3 regions of the Streptomyces sp. NPDC090994 genome follow, and region 1 is predicted to be linked to each of the others. Evidence: riboswitches for the same ligand, from Rfam matches in the RefSeq annotation. Region 1 holds a riboswitch; each other region holds the start of a gene.
The links. Region 1 has a riboswitch for cobalamin ahead of ACIQR3_RS35260 (ATP-binding cassette domain-containing protein). Riboswitches for the same ligand answer to the same signal wherever they lie in the genome.

Region 1 (9,462 bases):
GGCGGCCTGCGTGAAACCGTCGGCGGCGGTGGAGGTGTAGAAGGTGACCTTCTTGTTGTACAGGCCGGTGCGCTTGAGCAGTGTCCGGGCCCGGGCCACGTCCCGCTCGCGCTGCTCCAGGCCGTCCGGGTAGTACGTGTAGCCCTTGCCGTACAGGTCGTTGCCGATCTCCGCGCGGCCCGAGCACACCACCTCCACCAGCCGCTCCCGGTCCACGAACAGCTTGACCGCCAGCGCCGCGTCCGGGTCGTCGAACGGCGCCCGGTCCGTCTTCAGCGCGAACCCCTGCACCCCGCTGCGCTCGGTGGCCACCACCCGCACCCGGCTGTCACGGGCGACGGTACGGGCGAAGGTGGGCGTCATCTCGTGCGCGAAGTGCACCTCGCCGCTGCGCACGGCGGCGGCGCGGGCCTCGCTCTCCGCCGAGAGGATGCGTATCTCGTCCAGGTGCGGGACGCCGTTCCAGTGGTCGTCGAAACGGCGGCCGGTGAAGCTGCGTCCGGCGGTGAAGGAGACGAACCGGAACGGGCCGGTGCCGACCGGCTTCGTCGGATCGTCCCAGCCGTCCCGGACGATGGGTGTCCCGGTCATTGCGAGCTGGCTGGGCAGTTCGGCGTTGGGCCGGTCCAGGGTGATCTCCACGCCCCGCTTGCCCACCTTGCGGCAGTTGGCCAGGTCGATGTGGGACAGCGAGTTCTTGGCCAGGTGGTCGGCGGCGTCCGGGTCGAGGATGCGGGACAGGCTGTACAGCACGTCGTCCGCGGTGAGGGGGTGGCCGTCGTGGAAAGTGGCCTGGCGCAGCTCGAAGCGCCACACCCGGGCCTCGTCGTCGCTGGACCAGGAACGGGCCAGTCTCGGGACGGGCCGCAGGGTGGAGTCCAGCTCGACGAGCTTGTCGAAGACGGCCTTGTGCCGCGCGATGTCCACGAACTGCCGCTGCGCGTGCGGGTCCATGGTCTCCTTCACACCCGCGCCGGGGAAGGCCGCGCTCAGTGTCCCGCCCTTCTTCGGCGACGAGGAACCGGAACCGGTGGCCGAGCAGCCGGGAAGCAGCAGTCCGGCGCCTGTCGCGACCGCCGCGGCGAGCACGCTGCGGCGGGTGGGGGGGACCGGCATGAGGGCGCACCTTCCTGCTTGTTGCTCCTTGACCACGGCACACGCATCCAATCCGTAATTGCAAAAGGCATGCAATAGGGGGTGGTGTGGAACTGATCACTTCCGCCCGTCACCCCGTCCTGCATAGTGCGCGGCGTACACGCGAGTGACGAGAACCAGGAAGCCGGTGCTAGTCCGGCGCGGTCCCGCCACTGTGACCGGGGAGCGAACCCCACACGCCACGGCCGCCCGGTCGGAAGGCGGTGCGAGCGGTGATCCGGCAGCCAGGAGACTGGCCCGTCGCTTTCACCGGCCGTCCGGGGCGTGGACTCCCCAGGCCCGCGGACCGGGCGCACGGCGAGGTGGTGTCGCTCGCCGCCCGCCTCGGCCTGGACCCGGCCGGCCTGGCCCGCCCTCCCGCCACCCTGTCCGGCGGCCAGCTCCAGCGCGCCGCGCTCATCCGCGCGGTGACGGCCCGGCCCGCCCTCCTCATCTGTGACGAGGTGACCTCCGCTCTCGATCCGACCGCCGCGCGGGCAGCGGTCCGCCTGCTGGCGCAGGAGAGCGCCGAGCACGGCATGGCCGTCCTCCTCGGCACGCACGACAGCGCGCTCTTCGCGGCGGTCGCCCAGCGCCGGCTGCGGGTGACCGACGGACGGGTCGAGGAGAGCGACGCGACCGGCTGAGGTGGCGGACCGCTGTACGCGGGGCGTGGCACGGACGCCCGATGAGCGTTCGGCGTGCCTCGCCGGAGCAGATCGGACCCGCCTGACCTCTGTGATGCCCGTCACAACAGGGTGAGGGAACTTCCGCTTTTCCGTGCCCGACTACTGCACCAGACGATCGACGGCGGCAGTGGCCGTGTCCGGCAGAGAGGACCGTCATGACGGAGAGCCGTGCGGCGCGGGAGGCGACGGGCGCGACCACCGCGGAACCGCCGTCCGACGCGTCGGAGGCGGACGGTGCGCACGTCCGGGCCGGCGGGACGACGGCGGCCACCGCGACCACGGGCGGTCCCCGCATGTCGTGGAACGCTGCGCGGCCGCTGCTGCTGCGACTCCACTTCTACGCCGGTGTCGTCATCGGGCCGTTCCTGCTCGTCGCGGCGGTCACCGGTCTGCTGTACACGGCGACACCGCAGATCGAGGCGGTGGTCTACCGGCACGAGCTGCACGTGACTCCGGACGGCGACCCCGAGGCGCTGTCGGCGCAGGTGGCCGCCGCGCGTGCGGCGGTCCCCGACGGGACGCTGGTGTCGGTGACACCGGCGCCCGGCCGTACCGACAGCACCCGGGTCGTCTTCGAGAAGCCGGGTCTGCCGGACAACTGCACGCAGACCGCGTTCGTCGATCCGTACACGAGTGAAGTCCTCGGTCAGGAACGCACCTTCGCCGGCTGGTGGATGCCCGTGCGGGCCTGGGTGGACGGACTCCACCGGCACCTGAACCTCGGTGAGCCCGGCCGTGTCTACAGTGAGATCGCGGCCAGTTGGCTGTGGGTGGAGATCCTCGGTGGCCTCGCCCTGTGGCTGACCACTCCCCGTGCCCGCGACCGGGTCCGGCGGGTCCTCGTCCCCCAGGGCGGTCCGAAGGGACGCAAGCGCACCATGTCCTGGCACGCCGCGGTCGGCGTGTGGGCCTCGGCCGGTCTGCTCGGGCTGTCCGTCACGGGCATGACCTGGTCCGTGCACGCCGGGGCGAGCATCGGCGAGATCCAGTCGGCACTCGCCGGTCCCAGCCCGGCCCTCACCACCACCCTGCCCGGCACCACCGGCGGGAAGGATCCCGGCCCGGGGGCGGGAGCCGCGCACGACGTGGGCATCGACGCGGTCGTGGCGGCAGCGCGGGAGGCCGGACTGCGCGGCGTGCTGGACGTGTCGCCGCCGACGGAGGATCAGGCCACGTACGTCGTCAAGGAGAACACCCGCAGCTGGCCGGAACGCCATGACACGGTGGCCGTCGACCCGGCCACCGGCGACATCACGGACCGTACCTACTGGGCGGACTACCCGCTCCTGGCCAAGATGACGAGCTGGGGCATCGACGCCCACATGGGCCTCCTGTTCGGCCTGGCCAACCAGATCGTCCTCGCGCTGCTCGCGCTCGCCCTGATCGGCATGATCCTGTGGGGCTACCGGATGTGGTGGCTGCGCAGGCCCACCCGCACCGACGGCTTCGCCCTCGGCCGGGCACCGGCACGCGGGGCCTGGCGGCGACTGCCGGGCTGGTTCCTGGCGCCCGCCGTCCTGGTGACCGCGGTGATCGGCTACTGCATACCCTTGTTCGGCCTGCCCCTGCTGTGTTTCATCGCCGTCGACGTGGTCCTCGGCGCCCGGCAGCGGCGCCGCGCCGGCCGGACGGAGGCGGCGGCATGATCAACGCGACCGGTCTCAGGTGGATCCTCACCGCCCTGTTCGTCCTCCCCGCCCTCCACGCGCTCTGGCTGGCGGCGAGGCCCGGCCGTACGCTCCCCAACCGGGTGGGTCACCTGCTGCACGCCGTCATGGGCGGCGCGATGGCCGCGATGGCCTGGCCCTGGGGCATGGACCTGCCCACCGACCCGCAGGTCGTCCTCTTCTCGGTGGCGGCGGTGTGGTTCGCTGCCACCGCGACGTTGCGCTCCCCGGCGACGGACTCACTGCGGACCCGGCTCCTCGCCGCGGTCCCGCACGTCGTCATGATGCTGGCCATGGCGTGGATGGCCGCCGTGATGGACGGGTCCGCGATGGGCTCCGGCGGCTCGGGGGGCGGGCACCACGACATGGAGGGGATGGACATGTCCGCCACGGGTGCGATCAGCGTGATGTCGCTGACCGGCGCGGGGCAGCAGTGGACCGCCGCCCTCCTGGCCGTCGTCCTCACCGCGCTCGGACTGCTGTGGCTGTCCCAGGCGTTCGACCGGGGACGCGTGGTCACCGCGCCGGGGCGGGGTGCCGCCGTACCCGTCCGTGCCGAGGCGGCCGAACCGGCCTGTCACGGTGCGATGGCCGTGGGCATGGCGGTGATGTTCGTCCTCCTTCTGTGACGCCCTGCTGCTTTCACGCCCGAACGATCAGGAAAGGCCGACCATGTCCGATGTCCCGCTGTCCCCCCGCCCTGCCGGCGTGACCGCCCGCAGATTCCTCCCCCCTCCCGCGCTCTGCGGCTTCCTGCTGCTGCTCGCGCTGGTGTTCTCGGTGTCCTACGCCATCGGCTCGGCGGCCGGTCCCGTGGCACCCGGCATGCACGGCACCGGCGGGTCCGGCGGAGGAGGAGACGGCGGCGGTGACGGTACGTCCAGCACGGGCGGAGGCATGGAGGACATGCCCGGCATGGGTCACGGGAGCGGCGAGTGAGGGCGGGCGAACCGACGGCGAGTCTCGTCGTCACGGACCTCACCGTGGGCGGCATGACCTGCGCGGCCTGTGTGCGGCGGGTGGAGAAGAAACTCGCCAAGCTGGAGGGCGTCACGGCCACGGTCAACCTGGCCACCGGGCTGGCCCGGGTCAGTCATCCGGCCGGCGTCGCGCCCGGTGACCTCGTCACCGCGGTCGAGCAGGCCGGATACCAGGCCGCGCTGCCCGCGCCGCCCGAGGACGACGCGGCGGCCGGGGAGCCGGACCGGGGTGACGCCGAGGCCCGCCGGGAGCGGGAACGGCTGCTGGTCACCGCGCTGTTGGCGGTGCCCGTGCTGGCGCTGTCGATGGCCCCGGCCCTGCAGTTTCGCAACTGGCAGTGGCTCTGTTTCGTGCTGGCCGCCCCGGTCGCGGTGTGGAGTGCCTGGCCGTTTCACCTGCGGGCGCTGCGCGGACTGCGGCACTCCACGGCCACCATGGACACCCTGGTCTCGCTCGGGGTGCTGGCCTCCTTCTCCTGGTCGGTGTACGCGCTGTTCCTCGGCGGGGCGGGCGAGCCGGGGATGCGGATGTCGTTCAGTCTGGTGCCGTCCGCCTCCGAGGGCATGGCCCACCTGTATCTCGAAGCGGCCGTGAGTGTCCCGCTGTTCGTGCTGACCGGGCGGTTCCTGGAGGCGCGGGCCAAGCGGGGCACCGGGGCGGCGCTGCGCTCCCTGGCGGAGCTGGCCGCCAAGGAGGTGTCGGTACGGGACGAGCACGGTGAGCGGTCGATTCCCATCGAGCGGTTGCGGGTGGGCCAGGTCTTCGTGGTGCGGCCCGGTGAGCGGGTCGCCACCGACGGGCGGGTCGCGGAGGGACGTTCCGCCGTGGACCTGTCCTTGGTGACCGGTGAGAGCGAGCCCATGGAGGTGTCCGCAGGCTCGGCCTTGGTCGGTGGCGCCGTCAACGCCGGCGGGCTGCTGCTCGTCGAGGCCACGGCGGTCGGCGCCGACACCCAGCTGGCCCGGATCACCCGCCTTGTCACCGAGGCGCAGGCCGGCAAGGCTCGGGCGCAGCGGCTGGCCGACACGGTCGCCGGGGTGTTCGTACCCGTCGTGCTGGCGATCGCGGTGACCGTGCTCGGCTTCTGGCTGGGGGCCGGCGCCGACCCGCAGGCGGCCCTCACGGCGTGCGTCGCCGTGCTGGTCGTGGCCTGCCCCTGCGCCCTGGGCCTGGCGACGCCGACCGCCCTGATGGCCGCCACCGGGCGCGGGGCCCAACTGGGCGTGCTGGTGCGTGGACCGCAGACCCTGGAGGCGCTCCAGCACGTGGACACCGTCGTCCTGGACAAGACCGGCACCCTGACCACCGGCCACATGACGGTGGCCAAGGTGACCGCGCTGCCGGGCACGCTCGGGCCGGACGAGACGGTACGGCTGGCGGCGGCCGTCGAGCAGGGCTCCGAGCACCCGATCGGCCGGGCGGTCACCGCATACGCGCGCCGCACCGAGACCGTCGGACCGCTCCCCGAGGTCACGGACTTCACCGCGACGCCGGGCCATGGGGTCAGCGGCCGGGCCGACGGCCACACGGTCGACGTGGGCGCACCCGACGGCAGGCTGCCGCGCGCGCTGGTCAAGGCGCTCACCGAGGCGGAGGACGCCGGGCACACACCGGTCCTGGTGACGGTCGACGGCCGGCCCAAGGCGCTGATCGCCGTCGGTGACCTGCTGCGTCCCGGCAGCTACCGGGCCGTGGAGCGGCTGCGCAGACTCGGCATCCGCCCCGTGCTCGCCACCGGCGACCGCAAGGCGCCCGCCGACGCCGTCGCCGCCGCGCTGAAGATCGACGAGGTGCACGCCCGGTGCACGCCGGAGGGCAAAGCCGCCCTCGTCCGGGAGTTGCGTGAGGAGGGCGCGCGGGTCGCCGTGGTCGGCGACGGGGTCAATGACGCCGCCGCGCTGGCCGCCGCCGACCTGGGCATCGCCATGGGCAGCGGCACCGACGTGGCCATCGGCGCGGCCGACCTGACCCTGGCCCGCGGGGACATCGAGGCGCTCGTCGACGCGGTCCGTCTCGCCCGGCGCACCCTGGGCACCATCCGGGCCAACCTGGTCTGGGCGTTCGGCTACAACGCCGTCACCGTGCCGCTCGCCATGGTCGGCCTGCTCGACCCCATGGTCGCCGCCGCGGCGATGTCGATGAGTTCGGTGCTGGTGGTGGCCAACAGCCTGCGGCTGCGCGGCTGGGAGCCCGCTCCGGCCCGCGGCCGGAACCACCACGGCCCGCGCGGCGCGAAGGGCGGCGTGCGATGAGGCGGATCACGGACCGCGTGTCCGCGCTCATATCCGCACTCAGGCATCCCGACCGGCGGCGGCTGCGGGACGGGGCGCTCGCCGCACTGGTACCCGTCGCGGTCTGCAGTGTGACGCTGGCCGGTCTGACCACCTGGGTCGGCACCGGCCGGGCCGGCAGTCCGGCACGCGTCGACGTCACCCACGGCCTTGTCCTCCTGCCGTCCGCAGGAGTCCAGCAGACCGCGGCGTTCTTCGACATCGCCAACGAGGGCGGCTCGCCCGACACCCTGGTCCGGGTCACGGCGCGGGGCATCACCGGCGAGGTGACGCTCTCCCAGCACCGTATGCGGCAGGGGAACGCGGCCTACCGGTCCGAGATCGACTCCGTCTCCGTCGCGGCAGGGGACACCCTGGCCATGTCGCCGCACGGCGTGGACCTGACGGTACTCGCGCCTTCACCGCCGTGGCAGGTGGGCGAACTCGTCACGTTCACCCTGGAGTTCCGGCGCGGCGGCCCGGTCGAGGCGCGGGCCGTGGTCGTGCGACCCGGCGCGGTGTCCTTCGAGTAGTCGTTCCCCGCGCACGATGAGTTCCCGAGCGATGGAAGTGACGTGCGTCACCTCATCATGGGCGAGTCGGAGGACGGGGCCCGTACGTACCCCTTGCCGACGATTGAACGCCGGGTGCGAGGATGAGCGGGCTATGACTGTCCGAGGGTGGTGCCGCGCGGCGCGGGCGGGCGTGTTCGCCGCCGTCTGCGTGCTGCTCGCCGCCCTCGCGCACGCGACCATGTCGGGGGACTCCGTCCCCTGGTGGGCCATGGCAGCCGGAGCGGCCGCGACCGGCGTGGCGGGCTGGCTGCTCGCCGGCCGGGAGCGCGGGCGCCCGCTGATCGTCGCCGTCGTGACCGCCGTGCAGCTCGTGCTGCACGAGACCTTCGCCCATGCGCAGACACTCGCGTCCGCACCTGTGCCCCACCCGGCGGCCTCGACGAGCACGGGTTCCATGGACACGCACGCCATGCACTCCATGCACATGGGCTCGATGGAGATGCACTCCGTGGCGACGGGCTCCATGGGCGGGATGGACATGGGCGCCGGTGCGCATGCGGGCCACGGCATGGCCGGACTCGACCATATGCACGGCATGAGCGGTGCCGCCTCGCTCGGCATGCTCGCCGCGCACCTGCTGGCCGCGGTCCTGTGCGGGCTGTGGCTGGCCCACGGCGAACGGGCCGTCTTCCGGGTCCTGCGGGCGGCGGCGGCCTGGCTGGCGGCGCCCCTGCGGCTGTTGCTGGCCCTGCCCACCCCCGTGGGCCGTCCGTCCGTACGCGGGCGCCGTACCGCCGTCGTCGACGCCCCGGTGCGCCAACTCCTCCTGTGCTGTTCCCTCACCTTCCGCGGGCCGCCCGCGGGTGCCGCTGTCGTCTGAGACAGCCGGATCCACCCGGAGCCACCTCGCCTCTCGTCCCGCGCCGCCCTCGCGCGCGCAGGCCGGTCGGCGGCCTCCTCGTCTCGCCGTGTGCCTGCGCCACCGCGAGCGGCCGGTCCTCATCAGGGGCTCCGGGCATCGCCGTACCTCTCGCGTACGGACGCACCCATGTGCCGGTGAGCCGTGCCCCGTGCGGGGCCGGACACCGGAAGACCCGAGAAGGACATCACGTGATGATCCCTGCCCTGCCCGCCACACGGCCGGGCCGTGCCGTCGCGGACGCGTCGGCGACCGCCTGGGCGCTGGCCGCCCGCGGCGGCGATCCCGACGCCGCCGACCACTTCGTCCGCGCCCTCCACGGCGACGTGCTGCGTTACGTCACCTACCTCAGCGGCGACCCCCAGGCCGCCCACGACCTCGCCCAGGACACCTTCGCGCGGGCGTTCGGCAGCCTGCGCCACTTCGAAGGCCGGGCCTCCGCCCGTACCTGGCTGCTGTCGATCGCCCGCCGTGCGGTCGCGGACAGCCTGCGCCGCGCCGCGGTCCGCCCCCGGATCACGGACGCCGTCGACTGGCGGACGGCACAGGAGCGCACCCAGCCGCCCGGCCTGCCGGGCTTCGACGAAGGAGTCGCCCTGCACGGCCTCCTGGAGCACCTGCCCGACGAACGCCGGGAGGCGTTCCTGCTGACGCAGGTGGTCGGGCTGTCGTACGAGGAGGCGGCGGGTTTCGTCGGCTGCCCCATCGGCACGGTCCGCTCCCGGGTGTCCCGTGCCCGCGCCACCCTCGAACGACTGGTGCGGGAGGCCGAGACGCCCAGCGTCCTCGCGGCCTGACCGGCTGCGCACCACCTCGGCGGCACGGCTCCGGGAACGGGCCGTGCCGCCGGGCACACTCCCAAGAGAACAGCCCGCCCTCAGGTCGTCGTGAACGGCCGGCAACTGGTTCCGGCCGGCCCCGGGGCAGCGGAAGCACGGGGGTCGAGCCGGAGCACGGAGGCGCGGCCCCGTGCTCCGGCGACCCTGCGAGCGGGTGCGTTCCGCCGTACGCCCGGGGTATGTCCCCTGCGGTAACCGGCCCGGGGAGACCGCCCCGCCCACGGCCGTCCGACACCATCGAAAGGCAGTGCACGATGAGTGGCATCACCGGTCTGGAGCCGTTGGCCACCTTCTGCGGTGAGTGCGACTGCGGTTGTCCGCATCTGTTCGTCGACCCGAGCGCGCCCGCCGAGTGCCGGGTCCTGCTCAGCGACGATTTCGGCCAGCGCGTCGAGATGAGCGCCGTGCAGTTCGCCTCCCTGGTGCAGGAGGCGAAGGCCGGCAAACT
Region 2 (9,462 bases), on a different contig from region 1:
GGCCGAGGGTGCCGGCCGCGGCGACGGCGGCGGTGGCTGTCAGGGCAGGGCGTATACGCATGAGGAAATCCCCCCTCAGTGGAGCGAACGGAACGACCGGAGCATACCGAGGGGGTGAAGCGGAGTTGACGCAGAGGTGGAGAAAGTGTGTGCCGCGTCCGCTCAGACGGCGAACTCGGTCGGCGGCAGGCCGAGGGCGGTGCACGCCTCGCGGACGGCCTGCTGCTCGGCCGGTTCGAAGACGCCGTCCGCCCCCGCGACCACGATGCCGGTCTGGATGACCGCGCGGGCCTCGGCGGGCTTCTTGGCGGCCTTGGCGATCACCTGGAGAGCCTCCGCCTTGCCCGCGTGGAAGTCGGTGAGCAGCCGGTCCACATGCTGGTTGAACCGCTGGCGGAGCTGGTCTGCGGGGAAGTTCTGCAGCACGTCGTTGGTGACGATCAGCTCCTCCACCCGCTGCCGCTCGGCCGGCTCCACCTGTCCGTCCGCCGCGGCCACCAGCGCGCACATCGCCATGCTCGCGTCCCGGTAGGCACCGCTCTTCAGCTCCGTCTTGACCGACGCCAGCTGCGACTTGAACAGGCCGATCAGCTGCGCCTTGGTGCCGCCGGAGGACGACCCCGAGCCGTGGCCCTGACCCTGGCCGTGACCACCGTACGCACCCTGCCCCTGGCCGCCGTACGGGCTCTGTCCCTGGCCGCCGTACGGGCTCTGCCCCTGCCCCTGCCCGTGCCCACTGCCCGTGCCGCGCGCGCTCTGGGACTGCTGGAGGTTCTTGGCCTGGTCCTTGATCCGGTCCCACATCGCCACTGGTGCCACCTTCTGCCGCTGTCGTGTACATCTGCTGTCGCACGAGGTCCGCTGTTCGTGCGAGGCCTGCTGTGCGCATGCCGTCGAGCACGCTACTGCGTGCCCACCCGATCAAACGTCTCCGGACGGCACGCGGTTCCCGTGGGCAAAGGAAAAGCAAAACGGCCGGCACTCCGCCACGGCGACCGCCGCCCGGGACACGGGCCCAACTCGCGTGCCGGCGAACGCCCTTCTGCCTCTACTCTTCTACATGCACGTAGAAACACCTGTCTGATGAAGGAGTGGACGCCACGATGGTGTTCAAACGACTGCTCGGCTCGCTCGGCGTGGGCGGACCCACGGTCGACACGGTTCTCGCCCCGGGCGCGGCCCGCCCCGGTGCGGCGCTCACCGGCGAGGTCCGGCTCAAGGGCGGCACCGCCGACTTCGACGTCGAGCACATCGCGCTGGAACTGGTGGCCAGGGTCGAGGCCGAGCACGCCGAGGGCGAGAGCGAGGGCGCGGTCGTCTTCGACCGGTTCCTCGTCGGCGGCGGATTCCGGCTCGCCGAGGGCGAGGAGCGCGCCGTGCCGTTCAGCGTGCCGCTGCCGTGGGAGACCCCGGTCACCGAGCTGTACGGGCAGGGCCTGGGCATCGTGCTCGGCGTGCGCACCGAACTGTCGGTGGCGGGCGCCCGCGACAAGGGCGACCTGGACCAGCTCACCGTGGCACCGCTGCCCGCCCAGGAGGCGATCCTGGAGGCGCTCGGCCAGCTCGGCTTCGGCTTCCGCTCCGCCGACCTGGAGTACGGCCGGATCGGCGGCACCGGGCAGCAACTGCCGTTCTACCAGGAGATCGAGCTGGTCCCGGCCCCGCAGTACGCCCACCAGGTCAACGAGATCGAACTGACCTTCCTCGCCCACCCCGGCGGCCTGGAGGTCGTCCTGGAGGCCGACAAGCGCGGCGGGTTCTTCACCGAGGGGCACGACGCCCTCACCCGCTTCACTGTCGGCCACCACGACGCCCGCGACTGGAACGCCGAGGTCGACGGCTGGATCCGGGAGCTGATCGACCACCGGGCCGCCTACGGTTCGCACGCCTCGTATGGGCACCACGGCCACGAGGAGCACCACGGCGGCCACCACGACGGCCACCACTCCGGACCGGGCATCGGCACCGCCGTCGCCGCCGGTGCCGCGGGCCTGGCCGTGGGCGTCGTCGGCGGGATGGTCGCGGCCGAAGTCGTCGACGAGGTCGGTGACTTCTTCGAGGGCGACGACGAAGGGGAAGAGGAGGACGAGGGCTGAGCCCACCGGCCGGCGACGGACGGAACGGAGGGACTGAAGGGCGGTCGGCGGCCCCTTTACGCGCGGGGCGCCCTTCACCCTGAGCGCGACATGGGGCGCCCGAACGCACGTGGCTCGCACGGCAGTTGGCGGAGCGCCCCTGACGTGCTCCGGCTGCCCCGGGGTCTCTCCTGAACCGGCGCTTACCGTTCGGAACGGTCGGAAAGGCTGTCGGCGTGCATCCGGCGGACGCCGGTGCCGTGCCGGAGCGCTCGGGACGGACGGTGCCCCACCGGTCCGTTCCCGGGCGCGTCGCACGCCACGACCAAGGAGGACCTTCCATGCCGCCCACAGCCGACGACCGTGAGCTCTTCGACGAACTGCGGGAACTGCTGGCCGTCACCGTCGAGGACGTGTCCGTCGAGGAGGTCGGCCTCGACAGCGACCTGAAGGACGACCTCGGTGTCGACTCGCTGGCCCTGCTGGAGCTGATCGCCGCGATCGAGGACCGCTGGCAGGTCCAGGTGCCGGTGGACGACGCGGCGCGGCTGACCACGGTCCGCGAGATCGTCGACCATCTCCTCTCCGTGGTCCCCGCCCCGGCCGGTGGCGCCGCGTGAGCCCACTGGACCGGGCCGCGCGGACCCGTGACGAGCCCGCCGCCGTCGTCACGGGGCTGGGCATGACCACGGCCCTGGGCGGTGACGTCCCGTCCACGTGGTCGGCGCTGCTGGACGGCGCCTGCGGGGTCGAGAGCCTCGACTTCGGCTCCCCGGACGGCCCGCCCCAGGTGTATCCGGCGGCGCCCGCCGCCGTGGACCCCGGCTCGGAACTGTCGCCCGCGAAGGCCGCCCACTGCGACCGTTCCGCGCAGTTCGCCCTGGTCGCCGCGCGGGAGGCGCTGCGCGACGCCGGCCTGGAGGGGACGCGCCTGGCGGGCGGCGGCTCCCGGGTCGTCGTCATCGTCGGGGTGGGGCTGGGCGGGCTCATCAGCATCCTGGAGCAGAACCGCAGGCTGGAGGCCGGCGGTCCCGGCCGGGTCAGCCCCCGGGCCATCCCGGTCATGCTGCCCAACCACGCCGCCGCCGAGGTGGGCCTGATGGTCGGCGCCACGGCCGGGGTGCACACCCCGGTCAGTGCCTGCGCGTCCGGCGCCGAGGCCCTCGCCCAGGCCCTCGCCCTGATCCGGGAGGACCGCGCCGACGTGGTGATCGCCGGCGGCGCGGAGGCCGGCCTGCACCCCCTGGTCTTCGCCGGGTTCGCCCGGCTGCGCGCGCTGTCCCGGCGGTGCGACGACCCCGAGCGGGCGTCCCGCCCCTTCGACGCCGACCGAGACGGCTTCGTGATGGGGGAGGGCGCCGGCATGCTGGTGGTGGAGAGCGCCGGGCACGCCGCGGCCCGCGGCGCCCGGGTGCACGGCCGCCTGACCGGCGCGGGCATCACCAACGACAGCCACCACGTCGCCCAGCCGGCGCCCGGTGGCACGGGCTGCGCCGCCGCCGTGACCGCCGCCCTCAACGACGCCGGTCTCTTCCCGGAGGAGGTCCGGCACGTCAACGCGCACGCCACCTCCACACCCGTCGGCGACCTCAGCGAGGCCCAGGCCCTGCACACGGCGTTCGGGAAGGTGCTGGACGACGTGGCGGTCAGCGCGACCAAGGCGGCCCTCGGGCACACCCTGGGCGCCGCCGGCGCCATCGAGGCCGTCACCACCGTCCTCGCCCTGCGGGACAGAACGGCGCCGCCCACCCGCAGCCTCGAACGCGTGGACCCGGCGATCGATCTCCACGTGGTCGGCCGCCGTCCCGAACCGCTGCCCGCCGGACCGCTGGCGGCGGTCAGTACGAGCATGGGTTTCGGCGGGCACAACGTCGCGCTGGCCTTCACCACCGTCCCGTGAACCAGCACCGGCGTCTCACGCATCACCGTGCCGTCGACTCCCGCCCCGCGAGCCCACGTTCCGTGGACCCTCGTCCCGTGAGTCCCCGCCCCGCCGGCGCCGACGGCCCCCCGGCGTGGGCGGCGGACCGGCCGCGCACCGTGCTGATGTGTCCCGGGCAGGGCGCCTACCTCCCAGGCGCCCTGCGTCACCTGCGCGAAGTGCCCGCGGTCGCCGAGGTGCTGGCGACCGTGGACGCCCACACGCCGGACCGCGGCCCCGCCGCCGTGCCGGTCGGCCGGCTCCTCACCGAGGCGGACGCCCCGGGCCCCGAGGAACTCCTGCGCGCGGACCCGCTCGGCTTCGACCTGGCCACCTACGCCGCGGTGGTCGCCGCCGCCACCGTCCTGCTCGACCTCGCCGGCCCCTGGATCGACGCGGTCCTCGGCCACAGCGTCGGGGACCTGGCGGCCCTCACCGCCGCCGGGGCCGTCACCGTGCGCCAGGGCGTCCAGCTGCTGCTCGTACGCGACCGGCTGCTGCGGACCGCCGCGCTCCCGGCGGCCGGCATGGTGGCCACCGACGCCGGCGCCGACCGGGCGGCGGACCTGATCCGTACCTGCGGCACGGAGCGGGTACGGATCGCCGCCCGCAACGCGCCCGCCCAGACGGTCCTCGCCGGTCCCGACGGCCAGCTCGTCCGCCTCCAGCGGGCGCTGCTGGACGACGGGCACCGGGTGACCCGGCTGACCAGCCGCACCGCCTTCCACCATCCGCTGCTCGGGGAGGTCCACCGGTCCTTCCGCCGTCTGCTGCGGGCCCAGCCGATCGCCCGCCCCGCCCTCGCCGTGCACACCACCGCCGGGCACTGGGCGCGGACCCCCGCCCAGCTGCGTACCGCGGCCGCCGCCCACCTCACCGAACCCATGGCCCTGCACCACACCCTGTGCGCCCTGCGCCGGGACGGCTTCACCACCTACCTCGACAGCGGCCCCCGGGCCCTGCTCAGCGCCCTGGTCAAGGCCGGCCTGCCCGGCTGTGCGACCGCCGCGCCGCTGCGCACCCCCGTCGGCGTCGAGCGGATGCGGCAGCGCCTCACCGCTGTCGCCCCGCCGCACCACCCCGGTCGGGGGGCTTGGTAGTCTGCCGAGGCCAGTCACGCCACCTCGGTGGTCAGGGAATCCGGTGGGAATCCGGAACTGACGCGCAGCGGTGAGGGGGACGGGCGGGGCACTGACGCCACTGGGACGGGAACCGCGCGACGGCGGGAACGGTCCTGGGAAGGCGCCTCGTCCGGACGAACCCGAGTCCGAAGACCTGCTGGCACCTCCGCGCTCCGTGCGGAGGTCGATCACAGGCCAGGCTCCGCGTCCAGAGCCCCGACACCCGAGGCATGCCCGTGCTCCGTTCCGTCCCCCGTTCCGCAGCCCTGCTGCTCACCTCCGTCCTGCTGCTCACCGCCTGCGGCACCTCCGGCGGCGACGCCCCGGCCGCGGACGGCTCCCCGTCCGCCGGCCGGCCGGTCACCCTCGAGAACTGCGGACACCGTGTCACCCTGAAGTCGGCGCCGCGGCACGCCGTCTCCCTCAACCAGGGCAGCACCGAGATCCTGCTCTCCCTCGGGCTCGCCGACCGCCTGGCCGGCACCGCGACCTGGACCGACCCCGTGATGAAGGGCCTGGAGAAGGCGAACGCCGGGGTGCCCCGCCTCGCCGACAACGCCCCCTCCTTCGAGAAGGTCCTGGACTCCGGGCCCGACTTCGTCACCGCCTCGTTCGTCTCCACGCTCGGCACGGGCGGCGTCGCCACCCGCGAACAGTTCGAGAAGCTGGGCGTGCCCACCTATGTCTCCCCGTCCGACTGCGCCGCGGGCAAGGACAACGACAGCGGCGGCGACGGCTCCCGCAGCACGCCGCTCACCCTCGACACGGTGTACGGCGAGATACACGACCTGGCGCACGCCTTCCGCGTGGACGAGCGCGGCGACGAACTGGTGAAGCGGCTCAAGGCGCGGGTCCGCGAGGCCACCGACGGCCTCCAGGCGTCCGACGTCTCCCTCATGTACTGGTTCGCCAACGCCCAGTCGCCCTACCTCGCCGGGTGCTGCGGCGCCCCCGGCGCCATCACCCGCGCCCTCGGCGCGCGGAACGTCTTCTCCGACACCCACGACGAGTGGCCCCAGATCAACTGGGAGACCGTCGCCGACCGCGACCCCGACGTCATCGTCCTCGGCGACCTGACCCGCCAGTCCCAGACCGCCGAGACCGCCAAGGCCAAGATCCAGTTCCTGGAGACCAACCCGGCCACCCGCAACCTCACGGCCGTGCGGAAGAAGCGGTACGTCCTGCTGAGCGGACAGGCGATGAACCCGTCCATCCGCACCGTGGAGGGCATCGAAAAGGTGGCGGCCGGCCTGCGGGACCTCGGACTCGCCGAGTGACCGGCATACGGACCCCCTTGCTCACCGCGGCCGGGCTGGCCGCGCTGGCGGTGTCGGTCGCCGTCGCGGTGACCATCGGACCGGCCGACATCTCCACCGCCGACGTATGGACCTCGGTCGCCGCCCACCTCGGGCTGGGACAGACCGGCCTCGCCCCGCTGCGCGACGGCATCGTGTGGGACCTGCGCATGCCGCGCACGATGCTGGCCGCGGTGTGCGGCGCCGGCCTCGCGCTGTGCGGGGCGGTCATGCAGTCCCTGCTGCGCAATCCGCTGGCCGATCCGTTCGTGCTCGGGGTCTCCTCCGGCGCCTCGACCGGGGCGGTCGCCGTGATCGTGCTCGGCGTGGGCGGGGGAGCGGTGTCGCTGTCCGCCGGCGCGTTCTTCGGCGCGCTGTTCTCCTTCGGGCTGGTCCTGCTGCTCAGCCACAGCCTCGGCGGCAGCGTCGACCGGGTGGTGCTGTCCGGGGTGGCCGCCATGCAGCTGTTCTCCGCGCTCACCTCGTTCACCGTGCTGACCTCGGCGGACGCGGAGACCACCCGGGGCGTGATGTTCTGGCTGCTGGGCTCGCTCACCGGCGCCGGCTGGACCGAGGTGCTGCTGTGCGCGGGGGTGCTGGCCGCCGTACTCGTGGTCTGCCTGGTCCACTCCGCCACCCTGGACGCGTTCACCTTCGGCGAGGAGGCCGCGGCGAGCCTCGGTGTGCGCGTGGCCCGCACCCGCCTCGTCCTGCTCTGCGCCACCGCCCTGCTCACCGCCGCCCTGGTCAGCTGCGCCGGGGCGATCGGCTTCGTCGGCCTGGTCCTGCCGCACGCCACCCGCGCGCTCACCGGCGCCGCCCACGCCCGGCTGCTGCCGGTCACCGTGCTGACCGGGGCCGTCTTCCTGGTGTGGGTGGACACCCTCGCCCGTACCGTCCTCGACCCGCAGGAGATCCCGGTGGGAGTGGTGACGTCCCTCATCGGCGTGCCCGCCTTCGTGGCCGTCCTCTACCGGGGCCGGAGGCGGACGTGAACGAGCCCGAGACCGTCGTCTCCGAGACGACCGGTGAGATGGCCGGTGCCGAGACGACCGGCGAGACGGCCGGTGCCGAGACGACCGGCGAGACGGCCGGTCCCGAGACGACCAGTGAGACGGCCGGCCCCGAGACGGTCGGCCAGACGGCCGGCCCCGGGACGGCTGTCCCCGAGACGGCTCGCGAGACGGCCGCTCCCGGGGCCGGGGGCCTGCGCGCCGACCGCGTGGGCCGGCGCGCGGGCGGCCGGCTCGTCGTGGACGGCGTCACCCTCGCCCCCCGCCCGGGCGAGACGGTCGGCCTGCTCGGCCCCAACGGGTCGGGAAAGTCCACGCTGCTCAGACTGCTCGCGGGCGTGCTCCAGCCCGCCGCCGGCGTCGTCACCCTCGACGGCAGGCCGCTGACCGGCGTCGGCCGACGGACCGCGGCCCGCCGTATCGCCACCGTCGAACAGCACGCCCACACCCAGACCGAACTGACCGTCCGGGACGTCGTCGCCCTCGGCCGCATCCCGCACCGCCGCCCCTGGGCGGCCGGGTCGGCCGCGGACGGCCGGGCCGTCGCCGCCGCCCTCGACCGCACCGGCCTCACCGACCGGGCGGACCAGTCCTGGCACACCCTGTCCGGCGGCGAACGCCAGCGCGCCCAGATAGCCCGCGCCCTCGCCCAGGAACCGCGCGAACTGCTGCTGGACGAACCCACCAACCACCTCGACATCCAGCACCAGCTCGACCTGCTGGAACTGGTCGTGAGCCTGCCCGTCACCACGGTCGTCGCCCTGCACGACCTCAATCTCGCGGCGATGTACTGCGACCGCGTCCTCGTCCTCGGCGAGGGCCGGGCCGTCGCCGAGGGAACCCCGGGCGACGTCCTGACCCCCGCCCTGATCGAACGGGTCTACGGCGTCCGCGCCGAGGTCACCGACGACGGCCACGGCCACCCGGTCATCCGCTTCCTGCGCCGCACCGACCGGCCGTCCCCGCCCCTGCCCCCGGCCTGACGCTCACCCCGGGCCGGTGAGGTACCGGTGGAGCATGGCGACGAGTTCGTCCTCCAGGCGCCGGGTGTCCAGCGGGTCGGGAGCCGAGCAGACCTTGTGGACCACCAGCTCCACCGTGGTCACGGCGAGCCGGGCGGCGGCCTCGGTGTCGGCCACCCGGACCTCGGGGTGGTTCTCGAACAACTCCTGGGTGTACCGGAAGCGTTCCGCCTCGTAGTCGTTCACCTTCGCCAGCAGTTCCGGCGACCGCGGTGCCTCCTCGGCCATGATGCGCAGCAGCCGCGGATCGTCGACGTGGTTCTCGATGGCGGCCCGGACGAACACCCGGAGGGTGTCCTCCAGCGATGCGGGCAGCCCCTCGGCCAGGTACCGGGCGACACTGGCCTCCCCGGCTTCCAGGTGCCGGGTCACCAACTCCACCAGGATCGCGTCCTTGTTCGGGTAGTACTGGTAGAGCGAACCGATCGAGACCCGCGCCCGTTCGGCGATCCGGTTGGTGGTGCCCGCCGCGTAGCCGTACTCCTCGAAAATGTGAGCAGCCGCGTCCAGGATGCGCTGCCGGGTCAGCTCGGCGCGGACCTGACGGGGCTGTTTACGTGGGGCGATGGCGCGTCGGCCGGATGTCATGGAACCTCCTGGTCAGGGCCGCGAAAGCGAGTGGCGAACGACCTGAGTAATTGCTCACAATAGTGGCATGACCTGCGGCGGAGCCGTCAAGGACGGCTGCCGATCCTCCTGTTGGGAAGGACCCTTCATGACGCATGTCGCCACGCCTTGCCGGAGCGTTCCCCCGGACGAGGTCCGGGCCCGGCTCGGTGAACCCGACGCCATGACCGCGGCGAAGAAGACCGACCGCCTGGACGCCTACTTCCGCCGGTTCATCGCGCACTCGCCGTTCCTCACCATGGCCACGGCCGACGCCCGGGGCCGCGCCGACTGCTCGCCCCGGGGCGACTACCCCGGCTTCGTCAAGGTCCTCGACGACCGCACGCTCGCCATCCCCGACCGCCCCGGCAACCGGATCGCCGACTCCTTCCGCAACCTCGCCGAGAAC
Region 3 (9,462 bases), on a different contig from region 1:
GCGTACGGCCTGCGGCTCCCCGGCGACGCGACCGACGCCGGCGAACCGCTCGGCATGGAGCTGGGCAGCGCCGCCGTACGGCTCTCTCCCGAGGGCGAGGCCGAGGTGGTGTGGGGACGGCGGCTGGACCCCGCCCGCATCGAGGTGCTGTCGATCCCGCTGCCGTCGTCCGGGCGGCGCTGGGGCGAGGTCGTGCTGCACGACGGCGTCCCGCACGGCGAGCGGACCACCGCCGCCGGGCACGCCTACCCCGTCTTCGACGAGATCGAGCTGTGGGCGCCGTCGCCCGTGCCGACCTGGGTGGTGCTTTTGGAGGCGGCCACCGAGGCCGACCGGGACGCGCTGGAGCAGCTCGCCGCCGACGCCGGCTTCGCGGCCGAGGACTGGTCGTCGTCGGTGCGGCTGCTGTGCCGGATGTGCTCGGAGTCCCGGATGCCGTCCGACGAGGGCGACGGGGAGCACCTCGACCCGCACGACCACAGCGAGCCGGGGCATCCGGGGCCGCTGGGGCACCGGACGGACGGGCAGCTGTGGGTTCCCGAGCGGGAGTGCGGAGTGGCGGCGCCGGCTTCATTGGTGCGGGGGCTGTTGGACGGGTGGGTTGCCGACAGTCCGGAGTCCCGGGACTGGCGGGATCTTGAGGAAGTCTGTTAGCCGCGGGTGCGTCGTGGCTTGTCGAGCCCGCGCGGCGGAGCCGCACACGGACACAGTCCCGCGCCCCTGTCGGGGCGCGCCGCCCTTTACCCTGTATCGAGCATCGAACCCGGGTTTCACTGAGGAAGGCGTACGTCCGTCATGGCGCAGCAGGACACCGATCAGCAGCACGTGGGCGTGCTCCCCGTGGATGACGAGGGGTACGTCGTCGACACGGAGGACTGCGAGGAGCGTGAGGCCGCCTGGCGGGAGCGCGGGACCTCGCGGCCGATCACGGTGGTCGGGAACCCGGTGCTGCACAAGGAGTGCCGGGACGTCACCGACTTCGGCGAGGAGTTCCAGCAGCTGGTCGCGGACATGTTCGCCAGCCAGCGCACCGCCGAGGGCGTCGGCCTCGCCGCCAACCAGATCGGTGTCGACCTCAAGGTCTTCGTCTACGACTGCCCCGACGACGAGGGCGTCCGGCACGTCGGCGTCGTCTGCAACCCGAAGCTCGTCGAGCTGCCCGCCGAGCGGCGCCGCCTGGACGACAGCAACGAGGGCTGCCTGTCGGTGCCGACCGCCTACGCGCCGCTCGCCCGCCCCGACTACGCCGAGGTGACCGGGCAGGACGAGAAGGGCAACCCGGTCAAGGTGCGCGGCACCGGCTACTTCGCACGGTGTTTGCAGCACGAGACCGACCACCTGTACGGGTACCTGTACATCGACCGGCTGTCCAAGCGGGAGCGCAAGGACGCGCTGCGGCAGATGGCCGAGAACGAGCCGCGCTACCCCGTGGTCGCGAACGACTGAAACGGACCACCATCCGTCCCAGTACGCTCATCCGAGCCTTCCGATCCTTCTGATCCCTCCGGTCCTCGCGAACCTTTCGGATCTGTCGGACCTTTCGAACGGCGTCTGTTCGGGAACATCCCCCGGAACAGGCGCCGTTCGCGCGCGTGTTCCCTGAAGCCGCCACACACCAGGAGAATTCCGGCGCCGCGGGTGGCGAATGAGGCAAATCCGTTCCCAACCCGGTCAGTTTTAGGGCTGAATGGTAGTGCGGTGATACGCAAGGGCGCGCGCTCGGCATGCGGGAGACGCGCGCCTCCGGCGGCTGAGAGGGGCCAGTTCGTGCTTGCTTTCCCAACCGGCACCACATCGACACCGACCGAGGTGGCGGTCCCACCCTCACTCTCCCTTCCCCTGGTCGAAGCGGCATTTCCCCGGCGCCTCCACGAGTATTGGCCAAAGCTTCAGGAGAACACCCGCGGGTGGCTCCTGGAAAAGCGGCTGATGCCCGCGGACAAGGTCGCGGAATATGCCGATGGCCTGTGCTACACCGACCTCATGGCCGGGTACTACCTGGGCGCGCCCGACGAGGTGCTCCAGGCGATAGCGGACTACAGCGCCTGGTTCTTCGTCTGGGACGACCGGCACGACCGCGACATCGTCCACGGGCGCGCGGCCGCCTGGCGGCGGCTGCGGGACCGGCTGCACACGGCACTCGACTCCCCCTGGGACCACCTGCACCACGAGGACGCCCTGCTGGCCGGGTTCGCGGACAGCGTGGCGCGGCTGTACTCGTTCCTGCCGGGGACGTGGAACGCCCGGTTCGCCCGGCACTTCCACGCGGTGATCGACGCCTACGACCGCGAGTTCCACAACCGGACGCACGGCGTGGTGCCACGCGTCGACGCGTACCTGGAGCTGCGCCGGCTCACCTTCGCACACTGGATCTGGACGGACCTGCTGGAGCCGAGCGCGGGCCTCGAACTCCCGGACGCCGTGCGAAAACACCCGGCATACCGGCGGGCGGCGCTGCTGAGCCAGGAATTCGCCGCCTGGTACAACGACCTTTGCTCATTGCCGAAGGAATTGGCCGGAGCCGAGGTGCACAATCTCGGAATCAGTCTCATCGCTCATGAAGGGCTGACCCTCGAAGAGGCGATGGAGGAACTGAGGCGGCGCGTGCGGGAATGCGTCGTGGAATTCATCGCGGTCGAGCGGGACGCGCTGCGGTTCGCCGACGGGCTCGACGACGGGACCGTACGCGGAAAAGAACTCAGCAATGCCGTGCACACCTGTGTGGGCAATATGCGGAACTGGTTCAGTTCCGTCTACTGGTTCCACCACGAGTCCGGCCGGTACGCCGTCGACAGCTGGGACGACCGGTCCACACCCCCGTACGTCACCAACGGAGACGTCGGAGACGTCCTCGACACAGCGGCAGGTGAGAAATGACCGTCGAGTCGGTGAACTCCCGCACCACCGGGGCGGCGACCGAGCCGCCGCTGGCCGGCGGCGGCCTGCCGCTGCTCGGCCACGGCCTCAAGCTCGTCCGGGACCCGCTGGCCTTCATGGACCAGCTCCGCGACCACGGCGACGTGGTCCGCATCCGTCTCGGCCCCAAGACGGTGTACGCCGTCACCGCCCCGCACCTGACCGGCGCCCTGGCGCTCAGCCCCGACTACGTCATCGCGGGCCCGCTCTGGGAATCCCTGGAGAGCCTGCTCGGCAAGGAGGGGGTGGCCACCGCCAACGGCCCGACGCACCGGCGCCAGCGGCGCACCATCCAGCCGGCGTTCCGGCTCGACGCGATCCCCGCCTACGGGCCGGTCATGGCCGAGGAGGCGTACGCGCTGGTGCGCCGCTGGAGTTCCGGCCAGGTCCTCGACATCACCTCGGAGTCCTTCCGGGTGGCCGTCCGGATTTCCGCCCGCTGCCTGATGCGCGGCACTTACATGGATGACCGTGCCGAACGGATATGCACCGACCTCGCGACCCTGTTCAGCGGCATGTACCAGCGTATGGTCGTCCCCCTCGGGCCGCTTTACCGGATACCCGTGCCGAGCAACCGCGAATTCAACCGGGCGTTGGCCGATCTGCATCTCCTGGTGGACGAGATCGTCGCCGACCGCCGGGCCAGTAGTCAGAAACCGGACGATTTGCTGACGGCTTTGCTGGACGCGACGGACGAGAATGGCGAGCCCATCGGGGAACAGGAGATCCACGACCAGGTCATCGCGATCCTCACCCCCGGCAGCGAAACCGTCGGCTCCGTGCTGATGTCCCTGCTGCTGGTGCTCACCGAGCACCCGGACCTGGGCGACAGGATCCGCGACGAGGTGCGGGACGTCGTGGGTGACCGGCCGGTCGCGTTCGAGGACGTCCGGCAGCTGACGCACACCGCCAACGTGGTCCTGGAGACCATGCGGCTGTATCCCGCCGTGTGGATCCTGACCCGCCGGACGGTGGCCGAGACCGAGCTGGGCGGGTACCGCATCCCGGCCGGGGCGGACGTCATCTACAGCCCCTACGCGGTCCAGCGCGACCGGCGCTCCTTCGAGCGGCACGCGGAGTTCGACCCCGACCGGTGGCTCGACGGGCGGGGCGGGGAGGTGCCCAAGTACGCGATGGCCCCGTTCAGCGTGGGCAACCGCAAGTGCCCCAGCGACCACTTCTCCATGGCCGAACTGACGCTGGTCACCGCCGTGATCGCCGCCGCCTTCCGGTTCGAGCACGCGCCGGGGTCGGACACCCGGCCGCGGATCGGCATCACGCTGCGGCCACGCCGGCTGCGGCTGCGGGCGCTGCCCCGCTGACGCTGACGGACGCGGCGCGCGCGTTCAGGCGGCCCGAGGGTCCCTGACCGCGCGCGCCGGCGGGCGTGCGGGGCGGCGTCCCGTACCGGGGTGAACCGGCGGCGGTGCCCCGGAGGGCTCAGAAGTCCTCGTCCAGGTCGACGGAACCCTCCACCGCCACCTGGTACGCCGACGGGCGCCGCTCGAAGAAGTTGGTCAGCTCCTGGACCCCCTGCAACTCCATGAAGGAGAAGGGGTTCTCGGAGCCGTACACCGGGTCGAAGCCGAGGCGGGCGAGCCGCTGGTCGGCGACGCACTCCAGGTACTGCCGCATGGAGTCGGTGTTCATCCCCGGGAGGCCGTCACCGCACAGGTCGCGCGCGAACTGCAGCTCGGCCTGGACGGCCTCCCGCAGCATGTCGGTGACCTGGCGGCGGAGGTCGTCGTCGAAGAGGTCGGGTTCCTCCTGGCGGACGGTGTCGACCACGTCGAAGGCGAAGGACATGTGCATGGTCTCGTCGCGGAACACCCAGTTGGTGCCGGTCGCCAGGCCGTGCAGCAGGCCCCGGCCGCGGAACCAGTAGACGTAGGCGAAGGCCCCGTAGAAGAACAGGCCCTCGATGCAGGCGGCGAAGCAGATGAGGTTGAGGAGGAAACGGCGCCGGTCGGACTTGGTCTCCAAGCGGTCGATCGACTCCACCGAGTCGATCCACTTGAAGCAGAACTCGGCCTTCTCGCGGATCGAGGGGATGTTCTCGACGGCCGCGAAGGCGGCGGCGCGGTCGTCCGGGTCGGGGAGGTAGGTGTCCAGCAGGGTCAGGTAGAACTGGACGTGGACGGCCTCCTCGAAGAGCTGGCGGGAGAGGTAGAGCCGGGCCTCGGGGGAGTTGATGTGCTTGTAGAGGGTCAGCACGAGGTTGTTCGCCACGATCGAGTCGCCGGTGGCGAAGAAGGCGACCAGGCGGCCGATCAGGTGCTGCTCGGCGGGGGTGAGCCTGGCGAGGTCGGCCACGTCCGAGTGGAGGTCGACCTCCTCCACGGTCCAGGTGTTCTTGATGGCGTCCCGGTAGCGCTCGTAGAAGTCGGGGTAGCGCATGGGGCGCAGGGTCAGCTCGAAGCCGGGGTCGAGCAGGTTCTTGGTCGGGTTCGCCGGGTGGGTCGTCACTGGCAGGCCTCGCAGGACTCGGGGTTCTCCAGGGAGCAGGCGACGGCCGCCTGTGCTGGTGCTGGTGCTGGTGCTTGTGCGGCGCGGGCGATGCGGGTCGCCGGGCGGGAGCGCAGGTAGTACGTGGTCTTCAGGCCCCGCTGCCAGGCGTACGCGTACATCGAGGAGAGCTTGCCGATGGTCGGCGTCTGGAGGAACAGGTTCAGGGACTGGCCCTGGTCGAGGTACGGGGTACGGGCGGCGGCCAGGTCGATCAGGGCGCGCTGCGGGAGTTCCCAGGCGGTGCGGTAGAGGCGGCGGACGTCCTCGGGGAGCCGGTCGAGGTCCTGGACCGAGCCGTTGGCCTCGCGCAGGGCCTCGCGGGTGCCGGCGTCCCAGACGCCGAGCCGCTTGAGGTCGGCCACCAGGTAGGAGTTGACCTGGAGGAACTCGCCGGACAGCGTCTCGCGCTTGAACAGGTTGGACACCTGCGGCTCGACGCACTCGTAGACGCCCGCGATGGAGGCGATGGTGGCGGTCGGGGCGATGGCGAGGAGCAGGGCGTTGCGCAGACCGGTGCGGGCGACGCGCTCGCGCAGGGCGGTCCAGCGGTCGGGCCAGACCGGCTCCACGTCGTAGTGGTCGGGGTGCAGGACCCCGCGTGCGGTACGGGTCTTCTCCCAGGCGGGCAGCGGGCCGCCGCGCTCGGCGAGGTCCGCGGAGGTCTCGTAGGCGGCCAGCATGATCCGTTCGGCGATGCGGGTGGACAGGGCCCTGGCCTCGGCGGAGTCGAAGGGCAGCCGGAGCTTGAAGAAGACGTCCTGGAGACCCATCACGCCGAGGCCGACGGGGCGCCAGCGGCTGTTGGAGCGGGCCGCCTGCCCGGTCGGGTAGTAGTTGATGTCGACGACCCGGTCGAGGAAGGTGACGGCGGTGCGGACGGCCGCGTCCAGGCGGTCCCAGTCGATGGCCTCGCCGGTCACGAAGGCGGCCAGGTTGAGGGAGCCCAGGTTGCACACCGCCGTCTCCCCGTCGTCCGTGACCTCCAGGATCTCCGTGCAGAGGTTGGAGGAGTGGATGACGTGGCCCGGCTCGGCGGTCTGGTTGGCGGTGCGGTTGGCGGTGTCCTTGAAGGTCATCCAGCCGTTGCCGGTCTGCGCGAGGGTGCGCATCATGCGGCCGTACAGCTCGCGGGCGGGGAGCGTCCTGCGGGCCAGGCCGTTGGCCTCGGCCGCCCGGTAGGCCGCGTCGAACTCCGCGCCGTGGAGGTCGGTCAGTCCGGGGACGTCGGCGGGGGAGAAGAGGGACCAGTCCGCGTCCGCCTCGACGCGGCGCATGAACTCGTCCGGGATCCAGTGCGCCAGGTTCAGGTTGTGGGTGCGGCGGGCGTCCTCGCCGGTGTTGTCCCGCAGTTCGAGGAACTCCTCGATGTCCGCGTGCCAGGTCTCCAGGTAGACCGCCGCCGCTCCCTTGCGCCGGCCGCCCTGGTTGACGGCGGCGACCGAGGCGTCGAGCGTCTTGAGGAACGGGACGATGCCGTTGGAGTGCCCGTTGGTGCCGCGGATCAGTGAACCCCGGGCGCGGACGCGGGAGTAGGCGATGCCGATGCCGCCGGCGTGCTTGGAGAGGCGGGCGACCTGGAGGTAGCGCTCGTAGATCGAGTCCAGCTCGTCCCTGGGGGAGTCCAGGAGGTAGCAGGACGACATCTGGGGGTGCCGGGTGCCGGAGTTGAAGAGGGTGGGGGAGGAGGGGAGGTAGTCGAGGCGGCTCATCAGGCCGTAGAGCGCGGCCACCTCGTCGGCGGACCCGGGTGTGTCGTCCTCGGCGAGGCCGGCGGCGACGCGGAGCAGGAAGTGCTGCGGCGTCTCGATCACCTTGCGGGTGTGCGGGTGCCGCAGCAGGTAGCGGCTGTGCAGGGTGCGCAGACCGAAGTAGCCGAAGCGGTCGTCGGCGGCGGGGTCGAGCAGCGCGTCCAGGCGGTCCGCGTGCCGGCGTACGAACTCGGCCGTGCGGTCGGCGATCAGGCCCTCGCGGTGGCCGGTGGCGACGGACTCGGTGAAGGTGGTCACGCCCTGGGAGGCGGCCTCGGCGCGCAGGGTGAGCGTCAGCAGCCGGGCGGCCAGCCGCGAGTACGCCGGGTCCTCGGAGATCAGGCCGGCCGCGGCCTCCGTGGCCAGCTCCCGCAGCTCGGGCTCGTCGGCCCGCGCGGACCGGCCGCGCAGCGCGGCGGCGGCGACCCGGCCGGGGTCGGCGTCGGGGAGGTCGGCGGTCAGTTCTGTCAGGGTCCGCAGCAGCGCGGCACCGGGCCTGTCCTCGGGCACCGGGGGCGTTGCCGGAGCCGGGCCGACCGGTGATACCGGGTCGGCTGGCGCGATGGTCATGGGGAGCACTCCCTCGCTCGGCACGGGGCCTTGCGGAGGGCAGGGGGCAGCTCACGAGCGCGCTCGGCGTCGCGTCCACCGGCCCATTCCACGAGGCCCGGACGTCAGGCGCCCGGACCGGACGGCCGGGCGCACTGTCGGCAGGTACTCGGACTGGACTGGCGTGCGGACACGCGAGTACACCGTTGCGGGACAGTTCCGGATTCGCACCGGATTCCCCTGCGGCGACAGCGAGCACGAGCATACATGTTGTGCCGGGTGAGGAAAGCGACCCCAGATGTAGTGTCCGCCGGGTCGGCGGGGCGGCTCGCACAGTGAGGACGGACCGGGGGAGGGAACGAAGGCGACGCCGCCGAGGTGTGCCTCCTCGGCGGCGTCGCCGCGGGGTGTGTGCGGTCGCTCGGGCCCACGCGGCGAAGCGGCACACCGCCGCACGCCCCGCACGGGGTGCGTCAGTGGGCGGAACCCGCGGTCGCCGGCGGCAGCTCCACCTCCACGCCCGGGTCGCCCGCGTCCGCCGTGTAGTCCTCCGGGCGGGTCTGGTCGACGCCGTCGGGGGCCTTGGCCGCGCGTAGGACGAAGGTCAGGACCACCGTCACCAGCACGTTGAGCACGAACGCCGTCAGACCGATGTACCCGATCTCCCCGATGCCCGGGATCTCCTCCGACGAGCCGCCGAAGTGCGCCTGCGTCGGCGAGGAGACGCCGTACGCCGCGAGCGTGCCGTAGACCATGCCGACCGCCCAGCCGGCCAGCAGCGCCCAGCGGTGGAACCAGCGGGTGAACAGGCCGCCGACCAGCGCCGGGAAGGTCTGCAGGATCCAGATGCCGCCAAGGAGCTGGAAGTTGATCGCGACCGTCTTGTCCATGCCGAGCACGAAGACCAGCGCGCCCACCTTCACCAGCAGCGACACCAGCTTGGAGACCTTGGTCTCCTGTTCCGGCGTGGCGTCGGGCTTGATGAAGTCCTTGTAGATGTTGCGGGTGAAGAGGTTGGCCGCCGCGATCGACATGATGGCCGCCGGGACCAGCGCGCCGATGCCGATCGCCGCGAAGGCCACCCCCGCGAACCAGTCCGGGAACATGTCCTCGAAGAGCTGCGGGATGGCGAGCTGGCCGTTGCTCACCTTGATGCCGGCCGCGATCGCCATGAAGCCCAGCAGGGCCAGCAGCCCCAGCATCAGGGAGTACAGCGGCAGGATCGTGGTGTTGCGCCGGATCACCTCGCGGCTGCGCGAGGACAGCGTCGCGGTGATCGAGTGCGGGTACATGAACAGCGCCAGCGCCGAGCCGAGGGCCAGCGTGGCGTACGTCCACTGGCCGGTGTCGGGCGGGGTCACGCCGCCCGCGCCCGCCGCCTCGAACTTGTCGCCGGCCGCGGCGAAGATGTCGTCGAAGCCGCCCAGCTTGATCGGGATGTAGATGATGGCGACCGCGATCACGAGGTAGATCAGCGTGTCCTTCACGAACGCGATCAGCGCGGGCGCCCGCAGCCCGGACGAGTACGTGTACGCCGCCAGCACGCCGAAGGCGATCAGCAGCGGCAGGTCCTTGATGAACCAGTTGGTGTCCTCACCGCCGCCGACACCCATCACGTCCAGCACGGCCTGGATGCCGACCAGCTGGAGCGCGATGTACGGCATGGTGGCGAGGATGCCGGTGACGGCGACCGCCAGCGACAGTCCCTTCGAGCCGAACCGGCCGCGCACGAAGTCCGAGG

Region 2: linked by a shared signal. The riboswitch ahead of ACIQR3_RS05695 (ABC transporter substrate-binding protein) and the one ahead of ACIQR3_RS35260 (ATP-binding cassette domain-containing protein) in region 1 are both predicted to bind cobalamin.
Region 3: linked by a shared signal. The riboswitch ahead of ACIQR3_RS00595 (ribonucleoside-diphosphate reductase subunit alpha) and the one ahead of ACIQR3_RS35260 (ATP-binding cassette domain-containing protein) in region 1 are both predicted to bind cobalamin.

The regions. Positions count from the first base shown of each region.
Region 1 covers NZ_JBIVWS010000032.1:18,782-28,243, reverse strand. The annotation lists gene ACIQR3_RS35265 (ABC transporter substrate-binding protein) at 1-1,116, opposite strand, end outside; cobalamin riboswitch at 1,233-1,410, shown strand; gene ACIQR3_RS35260 (ATP-binding cassette domain-containing protein) at 1,461-1,781, shown strand; gene ACIQR3_RS35255 (PepSY-associated TM helix domain-containing protein) at 1,979-3,469, shown strand; gene ACIQR3_RS35250 (DUF5134 domain-containing protein) at 3,466-4,119, shown strand; gene ACIQR3_RS35245 (hypothetical protein) at 4,163-4,429, shown strand; gene ACIQR3_RS35240 (heavy metal translocating P-type ATPase) at 4,483-6,723, shown strand; gene ACIQR3_RS35235 (copper chaperone PCu(A)C) at 6,720-7,274, shown strand; gene ACIQR3_RS35230 (hypothetical protein) at 7,408-8,136, shown strand; gene ACIQR3_RS35225 (sigma-70 family RNA polymerase sigma factor) at 8,370-8,972, shown strand; gene ACIQR3_RS35220 (hypothetical protein) at 9,269-9,462, shown strand, end outside.
Region 2 covers NZ_JBIVWS010000002.1:254,037-263,498, reverse strand. The annotation lists gene ACIQR3_RS05725 (lamin tail domain-containing protein) at 1-61, opposite strand, end outside; gene ACIQR3_RS05720 (tellurite resistance TerB family protein) at 163-810, opposite strand; gene ACIQR3_RS05715 (sporulation protein) at 1,104-2,096, shown strand; gene ACIQR3_RS05710 (acyl carrier protein) at 2,417-2,695, shown strand; gene ACIQR3_RS05705 (beta-ketoacyl-[acyl-carrier-protein] synthase family protein) at 2,692-3,975, shown strand; gene ACIQR3_RS05700 (ACP S-malonyltransferase) at 4,053-5,096, shown strand; cobalamin riboswitch at 5,091-5,294, shown strand; gene ACIQR3_RS05695 (ABC transporter substrate-binding protein) at 5,348-6,394, shown strand; gene ACIQR3_RS05690 (FecCD family ABC transporter permease) at 6,391-7,407, shown strand; gene ACIQR3_RS05685 (ABC transporter ATP-binding protein) at 7,404-8,408, shown strand; gene ACIQR3_RS05680 (TetR/AcrR family transcriptional regulator) at 8,412-9,035, opposite strand; gene ACIQR3_RS05675 (MSMEG_1061 family FMN-dependent PPOX-type flavoprotein) at 9,163-9,462, shown strand, end outside.
Region 3 covers NZ_JBIVWS010000001.1:117,919-127,380, reverse strand. The annotation lists gene ACIQR3_RS00620 (tetratricopeptide repeat protein) at 1-654, shown strand, start outside; gene def (peptide deformylase) at 796-1,446, shown strand; gene cyc1 (epi-isozizaene synthase) at 1,768-2,877, shown strand; gene ACIQR3_RS00605 (cytochrome P450) at 2,874-4,238, shown strand; gene ACIQR3_RS00600 (ribonucleotide-diphosphate reductase subunit beta) at 4,357-5,313, opposite strand; gene ACIQR3_RS00595 (ribonucleoside-diphosphate reductase subunit alpha) at 5,379-7,742, opposite strand; cobalamin riboswitch at 7,864-8,003, opposite strand; gene mctP (monocarboxylate uptake permease MctP) at 8,195-9,462, opposite strand, start outside.